2 regions of the Raoultella sp. genome follow, and region 2 is predicted to be linked to the other one. Evidence: riboswitches for the same ligand, from Rfam matches in the RefSeq annotation. Region 2 holds a riboswitch; the other holds the start of a gene.

Region 1 (4,426 bases), on a different contig from region 2:
ATCCAGTCATGTGCTGAAATATCGGCAGTTTGCGTTGAGCAATCCGGAACGGCTGGTGGTGGATCTCGAAGGCGTCAATCTTAATTCCGTGCTAAAAGGCATGGGGGCGAGTATTCGCGATGATGACCCTTATATTAAGTCCGCGCGCGTCGGCCAGTTTGATCCGCAAACCGTGCGCATGGTCTTTGAACTCAAGCAGAACATCAAACCGCAGCTCTTTGCTCTGGCGCCGGTAGCCGGCTTTAAAGAACGTCTGGTGATGGATCTCTATCCTTCGACCGCCACGGATGTTCAGGATCCGCTGCTGGCGTTACTGGAAGATTACAACAAGGGCGATCTCGAACGTCAGGTTCCTCCGGCAGAAAGCGGGCCGAAGCCGGGTAAAGCCGGGCGCGACCGGCCTATCGTGATCATGCTCGATCCGGGCCACGGCGGTGAAGACTCCGGCGCGATCGGCAAATACCATACCCGTGAGAAAGATGTGGTGCTGCAGATTGCTCGCCGGCTACGGGCGCTGATCGAAAAAGAGGGCAACATGCGGGCCTATATGACCCGCAATGAGGATGTCTTCATTCCGCTGAAGGTTCGCGTGGCCAAGGCGCAAAAGCAGCGCGCCGATCTGTTCGTGTCGATTCACGCCGATGCCTTTACCAGCCGACAGCCGCGAGGTTCATCGGTCTTTGCCCTGTCGACCAAAGGCGCCACCAGTACCGCCGCGAAATTCCTCGCGCAGACCCAGAACGCTTCTGACCTGATCGGGGGCGTCAGCAAGAGCGGCGATCGCTATGTCGACCATACGATGTTCGATATGGTGCAGTCGCTGACCATCGCCGATAGCCTGAAGTTTGGTAAAGCGGTGCTGCAAAAAATGGGCAGAATCAATAATCTGCATAAAAATCAGGTGGAGCAGGCGGGCTTTGCGGTGCTGAAAGCGCCGGATATTCCGTCGATCCTGGTGGAAACGGCGTTTATCAGTAACGTCGAAGAAGAACGGAAGCTGAAAACGGCGACCTTCCAGCAGCAGGTGGCGGAGTCGATTCTGGCAGGAATTAAAGCCTACTTCGCCGATGGCGCCACGCTGGCAAGGCGCGGATAACGCGGGAGCGGGAAATGGCGTTACTGAAAAGCGCGCACGGCGGTAATACCCGGGAAGCCGCTGCGCTGCTGGGCATCGCGGCGGAACAGCTGCGGGATTTCAGTGCCAATATTAATCCTCTTGGCATGCCGGAAAGCGTCAGACGCGCGCTGATCGAGAATCTTGCCCAGGCGGAGCGCTACCCTGACGTTGAATACCAGCAGCTGCACCTTGCACTGGCGGAACATCACCGTATTCCCGCACCGTGGATCTTGGCAGGCAATGGCGAAACCGAATCCATTTTTACGCTCGTTCACGGGCTGAAGCCGCGCACGGCGATGGTGGTGAAACCCGGTTTTGCGGAATATCGCCGTGCGCTGCAGACAGTAGATTGCACTATCCTCGAGTTCGCGCTGCGGGAAGAAGATGGCTGGCAGCTAACCGACGCGATTCTCGAGGCGCTGACGCCAGAGCTGGACTGTTTATTCCTCTGTACGCCCAATAATCCGACCGGCCTGTTACCGGAACGCCCGCTGCTTGACGCGATTGCCACCCGCTGTCGGGACGCCGGCATCACACTCATTCTGGACGAAGCGTTTATCGATTTTATTCCCGACCAGCCGGGATTTATCCCCTTTCTGCAGCACAATCCGCATATCTGGGTGCTCCGTTCGCTCACCAAATTTTACGCTATTCCCGGCCTGCGTCTGGGCTATCTGGTTAACAGCGATGAACGGGTGGTGGCCCGACTGCGCGAGAAACAAATGCCGTGGTCGATCAATGCGTTTGCCGCTCTGGCGGGGGAAAGGGCGCTCAAGGATGACGCCTATCAGCAGGCCACCTGGCGATGGCTGGCGCAGGAGGGAAGCCGCTTTTATCAGGCCCTCCGCCAGCTTCCCGGCCTGACTGTATATCCAGGGCGGGCGAATTATCTTTTTTTACGTTGCCATTTCCCGGGGCTCGATCTGCAGCAGGCGTTGCTGCAGCAGCATATCCTGATCCGCAACTGCGCTAACTATCCGGGACTTGAAAACGGCTATTACCGCGTGGCAATTCGCAGCCCCGAGGAGAATCAACTGCTGCTTACGGCGCTCAGCACCATCCTCGCCGCTGCCGTCTGACTGCAAGCGACCGGCTCCTCCGTATGGCATAATAGGCCGCAGGATAACCAACAGGCCCAGGGAGGGGGTGAGCACGCCTTCGCAGCCCCGCAGCTGTGATGCTGACAACCCCGTCAATACCACCGGCCATGAATTCGGGAAGGGCGGGTGAGGAAGATGCTAAGCCACAAAACCTGCCTGTCGGTCATTACCAACAACTTCGGTGGGAAGTGGGTTGCTCAGATGCGTGCCGTCGTACGACGGCGTCAGACGCACCTTGCCACCCCGACCACCCTGAACAGGAACAGGGTATGGCGGTACGACTCCATTCATCTATTTGTGCTCGTAGGCGGGCGGCAACGAGGCCCGGGCGATGACGTTACTTGCCTGGTGCGTGGCCTGGATTCTCGATGTCATCATCGGCGACCCGCCGCGCTGGCCGCATCCGGTGCGCTGGATAGGCACTCTCATCACCTTGACTCAACGTATTGTGCGCCGGTATTGCCACAGCGATCGCGCGTTGCGCGTCGGCGGCGCTCTGATGTGGCTGACGGTGGTTGGCCTGAGCTGGCTCCTGTCCTGGAGTCTACTGACACTGGCGACAAGTCTCCATCCCTGGCTGGGTTGGGGTGTTGAAGTGTGGATGATCTTTACGGTTCTGGCCGGACGCTGCCTTACGGATTCCGCCCGGGAAGTTGAACGCCCGCTACGCGCGGGCGATGTGGCGCTAAGCCGGGAAAAGCTCTCCTGGATTGTCGGGCGCGAAACCGCACGGCTGCAGCCTGAACAGATAAATCGCGCGGTGGTGGAGACGGTTGCAGAAAACACCGTCGATGGCATTATTGCGCCGCTGTTCTTCCTGTTGCTGGGCGGCGCGCCGCTGGCGATGGCCTATAAAGCGGTTAACACTCTTGACTCCATGGTGGGGTATAAACATGAAAAATATCGCGCCATTGGTATGGTCAGCGCCCGCCTTGACGATGCGGCGAACTGTATTCCCGCGCGTTTGAGCTGGCTGCTGTTTAGCCTTGCGGCGTTGTTATGTCGCTACGACGGCGCGGGCGCCCTGCGTATTGGCTGGCGCGATCGCTATCAACACAGCAGCCCCAACTGCGCGTGGTCGGAAGCCAGCGTCGCCGGCGCGTTAGGGATCCGACTCGGCGGCCCGAATGACTATTTTGGCCAGCGGGTGGACAAACCCTGGATTGGCGACGCCGTACGCGATATTTCGGTCGAGGATATTCCCCGCGCCCTTCGCCTGATGTGGGTCGCCTCGACGCTGGCGCTGGTGATATTTATGGTCGCGCGGTATCTCTGGACAGGGATGGCCTGAGGGCGCAATCAGGATCGCCTTCCGGCGCCTGGCAGTGGCAGCACACAACAAGCAGGATGGGAAAACAATGCGAGAAAACGCGTGCGAGGAGGGCTCATGACGCAGGCAATCATGTTGCAGGGGACGGCGTCCGATGTCGGTAAAAGCGTGCTGGTAGCCGGTTTATGCCGCATTTTTTATCAGGATGGCTGGCGTACGGCGCCGTTTAAATCGCAGAATATGGCGCTGAATTCGGGGATCACGGCGGACGGTAAAGAGATGGGGCGGGCGCAGATCTTTCAGGCCGAAGCCGCCGGTATCGAACCCGATGTGCGGATGAATCCTGTCTTGCTGAAACCCACCAGCGACCTTAAAGCCCAGGTGGTGCTGATGGGCAAAGTGGCGACCGATATGGATGCGGTGAGCTACCACGAGTATAAACCGCGCCTGCGCGAACAGATTCTCACAGTCTATCGTAGCCTGGCACAGGAGTACGACGTGCTGGTGCTGGAAGGGGCCGGTAGTCCGGCGGAGATCAACCTGCGCGATCGCGATATCGTCAATATGGGGATGGCAGAGATGGCGCAGTGCCCGGTGATCCTTGTTGCCGATATCGACAGAGGGGGCGTCTTCGCCGCGATCTACGGGACGTTGGCGCTGCTTGAGGAGCAGGAGCGCGCGCGGGTGAAAGGGGTCATTATCAATAAATTCCGCGGCGACATCGCGCTGCTCTCTTCCGGAATTGAACAGATCGAAGCCTTAACCGACGTCCCCGTGCTGGGAGTACTGCCGTGGCTGGAGGTCGACCTTGAGGATGAAGATAGTGTAGCGCTGCAGAAAGGGAAGTATCTGCGTACCGCGCAGCGTGAGATCGACATCGCGGTTGTCCAGCTTCCCCATACCTCAAACTTCACCGATTTCAACGCGCTGGCGGCGCAG
Region 2 (4,426 bases):
CTTCTCCCCGTAAGGAAAAGCAACGTTATCGAAGACGTAGATGTAATGCAGATTCGGCAGAAGCTGCCGAATCTCATGATAAACCGACAACCCACCGACGCCGGAGTCAAACACCAGCACGGTGGGGCGTGGATCAGAAGGTGTAGCTGCCAGACAAGTAGTATTCCCGTCCTGCAGTTTGGTAGCCATAAGCTGTCTCGTAATCTTTATCGAACAGGTTAGCTATTTTACCACGAACTGTCAGGTGCGAGGTGACCGGATATGACAATCCGATATCCCACAAACTTACGCCACCCATTTTCACACGTTCTGACGCATAGGTATTCGGATCGATCGCAACGTCGTAGCGAGTTCCCAGATAACGGTACGCCAGATTCCAGTCGAGATCCCAGACCTGCCAGTCCAGTTGATACTTAACCTGCTGCTTAGAGCGGCGAGCCAGTACTTCGTTGGTTTTCGCATTACGTGGGTCAACATAATCGTAAGAAATCTGATGGCCTACCGGGCCAGTGTCAAACTGCGCCGTGGCTTCCACGCCTTTGATACGCGCTTCATCAACGTTGTAGTAACGGTACGTATGCGGATCGCTGCTGATCAGATTATCAATATCATTACGATAACCTGTAATACGCCAGTTAACCGGTCCCGTCAGGCCTTCAAAACCGCCTTCCCACTGCTTACTCTCTTCCGGTTTAAGGTCTGGATTACCATAGTTCGCACTGTGGATCTGACTCATCGTAGGCGCTTTAAATGCGGTACCGTAAGAGGCTATCACGCGATAACCATCCACAAGCTCCCACGCTGCGCTGGTTTGCCATGTTCCATGGTTACCAAAGTTGGAGTTGTCGTCATTACGCGCCGCCGCTTCCAGCGTCACGCTGTTGAACTGCTGCATCGCTGAAACGAACACGCCGGTATTACGCTGCTCGTAGCCTTTATCCAGGTAGCCCGTTCCGGCCTGCGTCTTCTGCTTTTGCCAGTCCAGACCAGCACCAATGTTGCCATGACCGACTTCAACAGTATTGAGCCACTGGGTGGTGTACTGCTTCACATCATCCATCGTTGCGGAATCAGCATAGCGCCCTTTCTTCGGGTCATAGTTCTGATCTTTACTGCGCCCATAACCTGCCACCAGCTGTGACTGGAAAATCCCCTGGTTGTAACGTAGTCCCGTATCCCAGTTCTGGCTGTAGAGCTGGCGAGTATCCGGTCGCCCATCAACCATAAAGTTGGCGTCATAGTGATCGTAACCGTCATACGCAGTGCGGTTGTCATAACCAAAACCACGGAAGAAGCCGCTCACGCTGTCGGTAATCTGCTGTTCCACAGAGCCGTACAGTGACTTACTCATAAAGCCATCGCGGTCAGGCTGACGCGGTGCGTCCTGGGCTGCAATATCAAAACCACGGGTATAGGTATAGTTACCCGCCATCGTGATCCTGGTTTTATCAAGAACCTGCTGGAAAGAGCCATCATAGGTTTGGTAACCCTTAGACCCCACACCTGCAGAAATTTCCGCGCCCGGTTTATCGCGTCCGGTAATGATGTTGATCACACCGCCAATCGCGTCGGAACCATACAGGGCCGAACGTGGGCCACGAATGTATTCAATACGCTGAATCAGGGAAGTCGGGATCTGGCTCAGGTCGGGAACGTTGCTGATCCCGGCGTTATTCAAAGGAATACCGTCAATCAGCACCAGCACATGGCGAGATTCAGTTCCGCGAATAAAAGTCGAAGAGTTCGAGCCCATTCCACCGCTTTGCGCGATATCCACGCCAGGCAGACGTGACATGATTTCCACCACACTCTTTGCCTGCCAGCGTTCAATATCTTCGCGCGTCACAACAGATGTCGGAGCCAGAACGGTTTTTGCCGGTTGTTCAAAACGATTTGCTGTCACCACTAACGTGTCTGAATTGCTGTCTTGCGCCCAGCCAGAAAATGCCGTGACGGAGAGAGCCGTCATCAGCGAAGCTTTTTTAATCATTGTAAAAGCATCCGTAACATATAAAGGATGCCGCTGGTTTCATCAGTAGCACGCGATGATAGAAACCAAATGCGACGTATTCCGGCAGGTCTTCGGGCTTGGGGCGTGTTATGGATGAGGACTTCCCACCAGATATCGGCAGTGTCTGCACAATGCGTTCATCCCACCTTCCTTACCGCTGCGCGTCAGCCCCAGATTTACACTGGGTTCCCTTTTAACTCACAGGACCGGTTACACAATGCTATAATTAGAAACATATAGATGTCCAGACTTCTATAATTATATTTGATCCCTTATCCGGTCTGGACATCTCCTGCGCTTTCCCTACAATCCCCGCGTACTTATTTTATTCAGGATCCATCATGACCCCAGAACACCTTCCGACCGAACAATATGAAGCGCAGCTGGCGGAAAAAGTCGTCCGCCTGCAAAAAATGATGGTGCCTTTTGCCGCGCCGGTTCCGGAGGTGTTTCGTTCGCCGGTGAGTCATTATCGTATGCGTGCTGAATTCCGCCTGTGGCATGACGGCGACGATCTGTACCACATCATGTTCGATCAGCAGACCAAATCCCGGATTCGCGTCGATAGCTTTCCGGCAGCAAGCGAACTGATCAATCAACTGATGACTGAGATTCTTGACGGCGTGCGCGATAACCCGGTTTTGCGCCACAAACTGTTCCAGGTCGATTATCTGACGACCCTGAGCAACCAGGCCGTGGTATCGCTGCTGTACCACAAAAAACTCGACGATGAGTGGCGCCAGCAGGCCGAGATCCTGCGCGATACGCTGCGCGCGAAAAACCTCAACGTGCATCTGATTGGCCGGGCCACCAAAACCAAAATCGAGCTCGATCAAGATTACATCGATGAGCGTCTGCCGGTTGCCGGCCGCGAAATGATCTATCGCCAGGTAGAAAACAGCTTCACTCAGCCGAATGCCGCCATGAATATTCAGATGCTGGAGTGGGCGCTGGATGCCACCAAAGAGGCCACGGGGGATTTACTGGAGCTATACTGCGGCAATGGTAACTTCTCGCTGGCCCTGGCGCGCAACTTCGATCGCGTACTGGCAACGGAAATCGCCAAACCGTCGGTCGCGGCAGCGCAGTACAACATTGCGGCTAACCATATTGAAAACGTGCAGATTATCCGTATGGCGGCGGAAGAGTTTACGCAGGCCATGAACGGTGTACGGCAGTTTAGTCGCCTGCAGGGTATTGACCTGAAAAGCTATCAGTGCGAGACGATTTTTGTCGATCCGCCGCGCAGCGGGCTGGATAGTGAAACTGAGAAGATGGTACAGGCGTACCCGCGTATTCTGTACATTTCTTGTAATCCGGAGACTCTGTGCCAGAATCTGGAAACCTTAAGCCAGACCCATGACGTCACGCGTCTGGCGCTGTTCGATCAGTTCCCGTACACCCATCATATGGAGTGCGGCGTCTTATTAACCCGCAAGTAGGCGATTTTTACAGAACCCGGCACCACGATACTTGCCGGGTTCTGGTGTTAAGCGGTTACTCTGACGCCGCATCCTTACGGTTACGAATCCGGTAGCCGATCCAGAACACGGTAATCACCGACAGCACGGCCGGGAAGAAATTGGAGCCGATGTCCGGATATTCCGCGCGTACCACGGTGCTATACAGCAGAACACCGAGAATAAAGCAGGCAGCCGCCAGGCCAGGCAACCCCACGGGCATACTGCGGTTCTGGTAGCGCTGATGCAGACAGTAAATGGCCAACAGCAGAGACAGAACCGGGAAGATGGAAAAGGGAACAATCGAGCTGAACAGCGCGGCGAAGGTTCCATTAATGGATAAACCCGCGATCAGCGCCAGTAGCAGCGTACCTTTATCTTGAACTGAGTGTTTCATTGCTCGTCCTTCACGTTATTCGGAATGATTTGACATTTTTTCTTGTTCGCGGCGATACCAGTAATATGCGCCTTTCGAGATCATTCTTAGCTGCAGTACCAGTCGCTCTTCCAGTTGCCGGCGCTGTTCAGGGCTGACGTCCAGCGCCTCTGCGCCCGCGCTGAAAACGATAGTGACCATAGCTTCAGCCTGCGCTTCAGTAAAGGCGCGCGGCATATGGTTTTCGATTTCTAAATAATCGGCAAGTTCCGCGATGAAATGTTGAATTTCACGCGCCACGGCGGCACGAAACGCCGCAGATGTACCTGAACGTTCCCGTAACAACAGGCGGAAAGCGTTTGGGTTATTCCCTATAAATTCCATGAATGTGGAGACAGAGGTGCGAATCACGCTGCCGCCTTTGGCGATACGCTGCCGCGCCTGGCGCATCAGTTGGCGTAGCATGAGCCCGCTCTCGTCCACCATCGTCAGACCGAGTTCGTCAACATCGCGAAAATGGCGATAAAAGGACGTGGGTGCAATCCCTGCCTCGCGCGCAACTTCGCGCAAACTCAAGCT

What was found. A riboswitch is a leader RNA that binds a small molecule or an ion and turns the genes downstream of it on or off. The one in region 2 is predicted to bind cobalamin.
Region 1: it holds a riboswitch for cobalamin, as region 2 does, so the genes downstream of both, cbiB (adenosylcobinamide-phosphate synthase CbiB) here and btuB (TonB-dependent vitamin B12 receptor BtuB) in region 2, are expected to answer to the same signal.

What each region holds. Positions count from the first base shown of each region.
Region 1 covers NZ_JBCNNS010000016.1:2,654-7,079, forward strand. Annotated here, with positions in the region: gene amiC (N-acetylmuramoyl-L-alanine amidase AmiC) at 1-1,096, shown strand, start outside; gene cobD (threonine-phosphate decarboxylase CobD) at 1,111-2,196, shown strand; cobalamin riboswitch at 2,232-2,391, shown strand; gene cbiB (adenosylcobinamide-phosphate synthase CbiB) at 2,549-3,508, shown strand; gene ACZAHD_RS04280 (cobyric acid synthase) at 3,605-4,426, shown strand, end outside.
Region 2 covers NZ_JBCNNS010000172.1:2,257-6,682, reverse strand. Annotated here, with positions in the region: gene murI (glutamate racemase) at 1-189, opposite strand, end outside; gene btuB (TonB-dependent vitamin B12 receptor BtuB) at 134-1,990, opposite strand; cobalamin riboswitch at 2,058-2,237, opposite strand; gene trmA (tRNA (uridine(54)-C5)-methyltransferase TrmA) at 2,353-3,453, shown strand; gene ACZAHD_RS20285 (YijD family membrane protein) at 3,509-3,868, opposite strand; gene fabR (HTH-type transcriptional repressor FabR) at 3,884-4,426, opposite strand, start outside.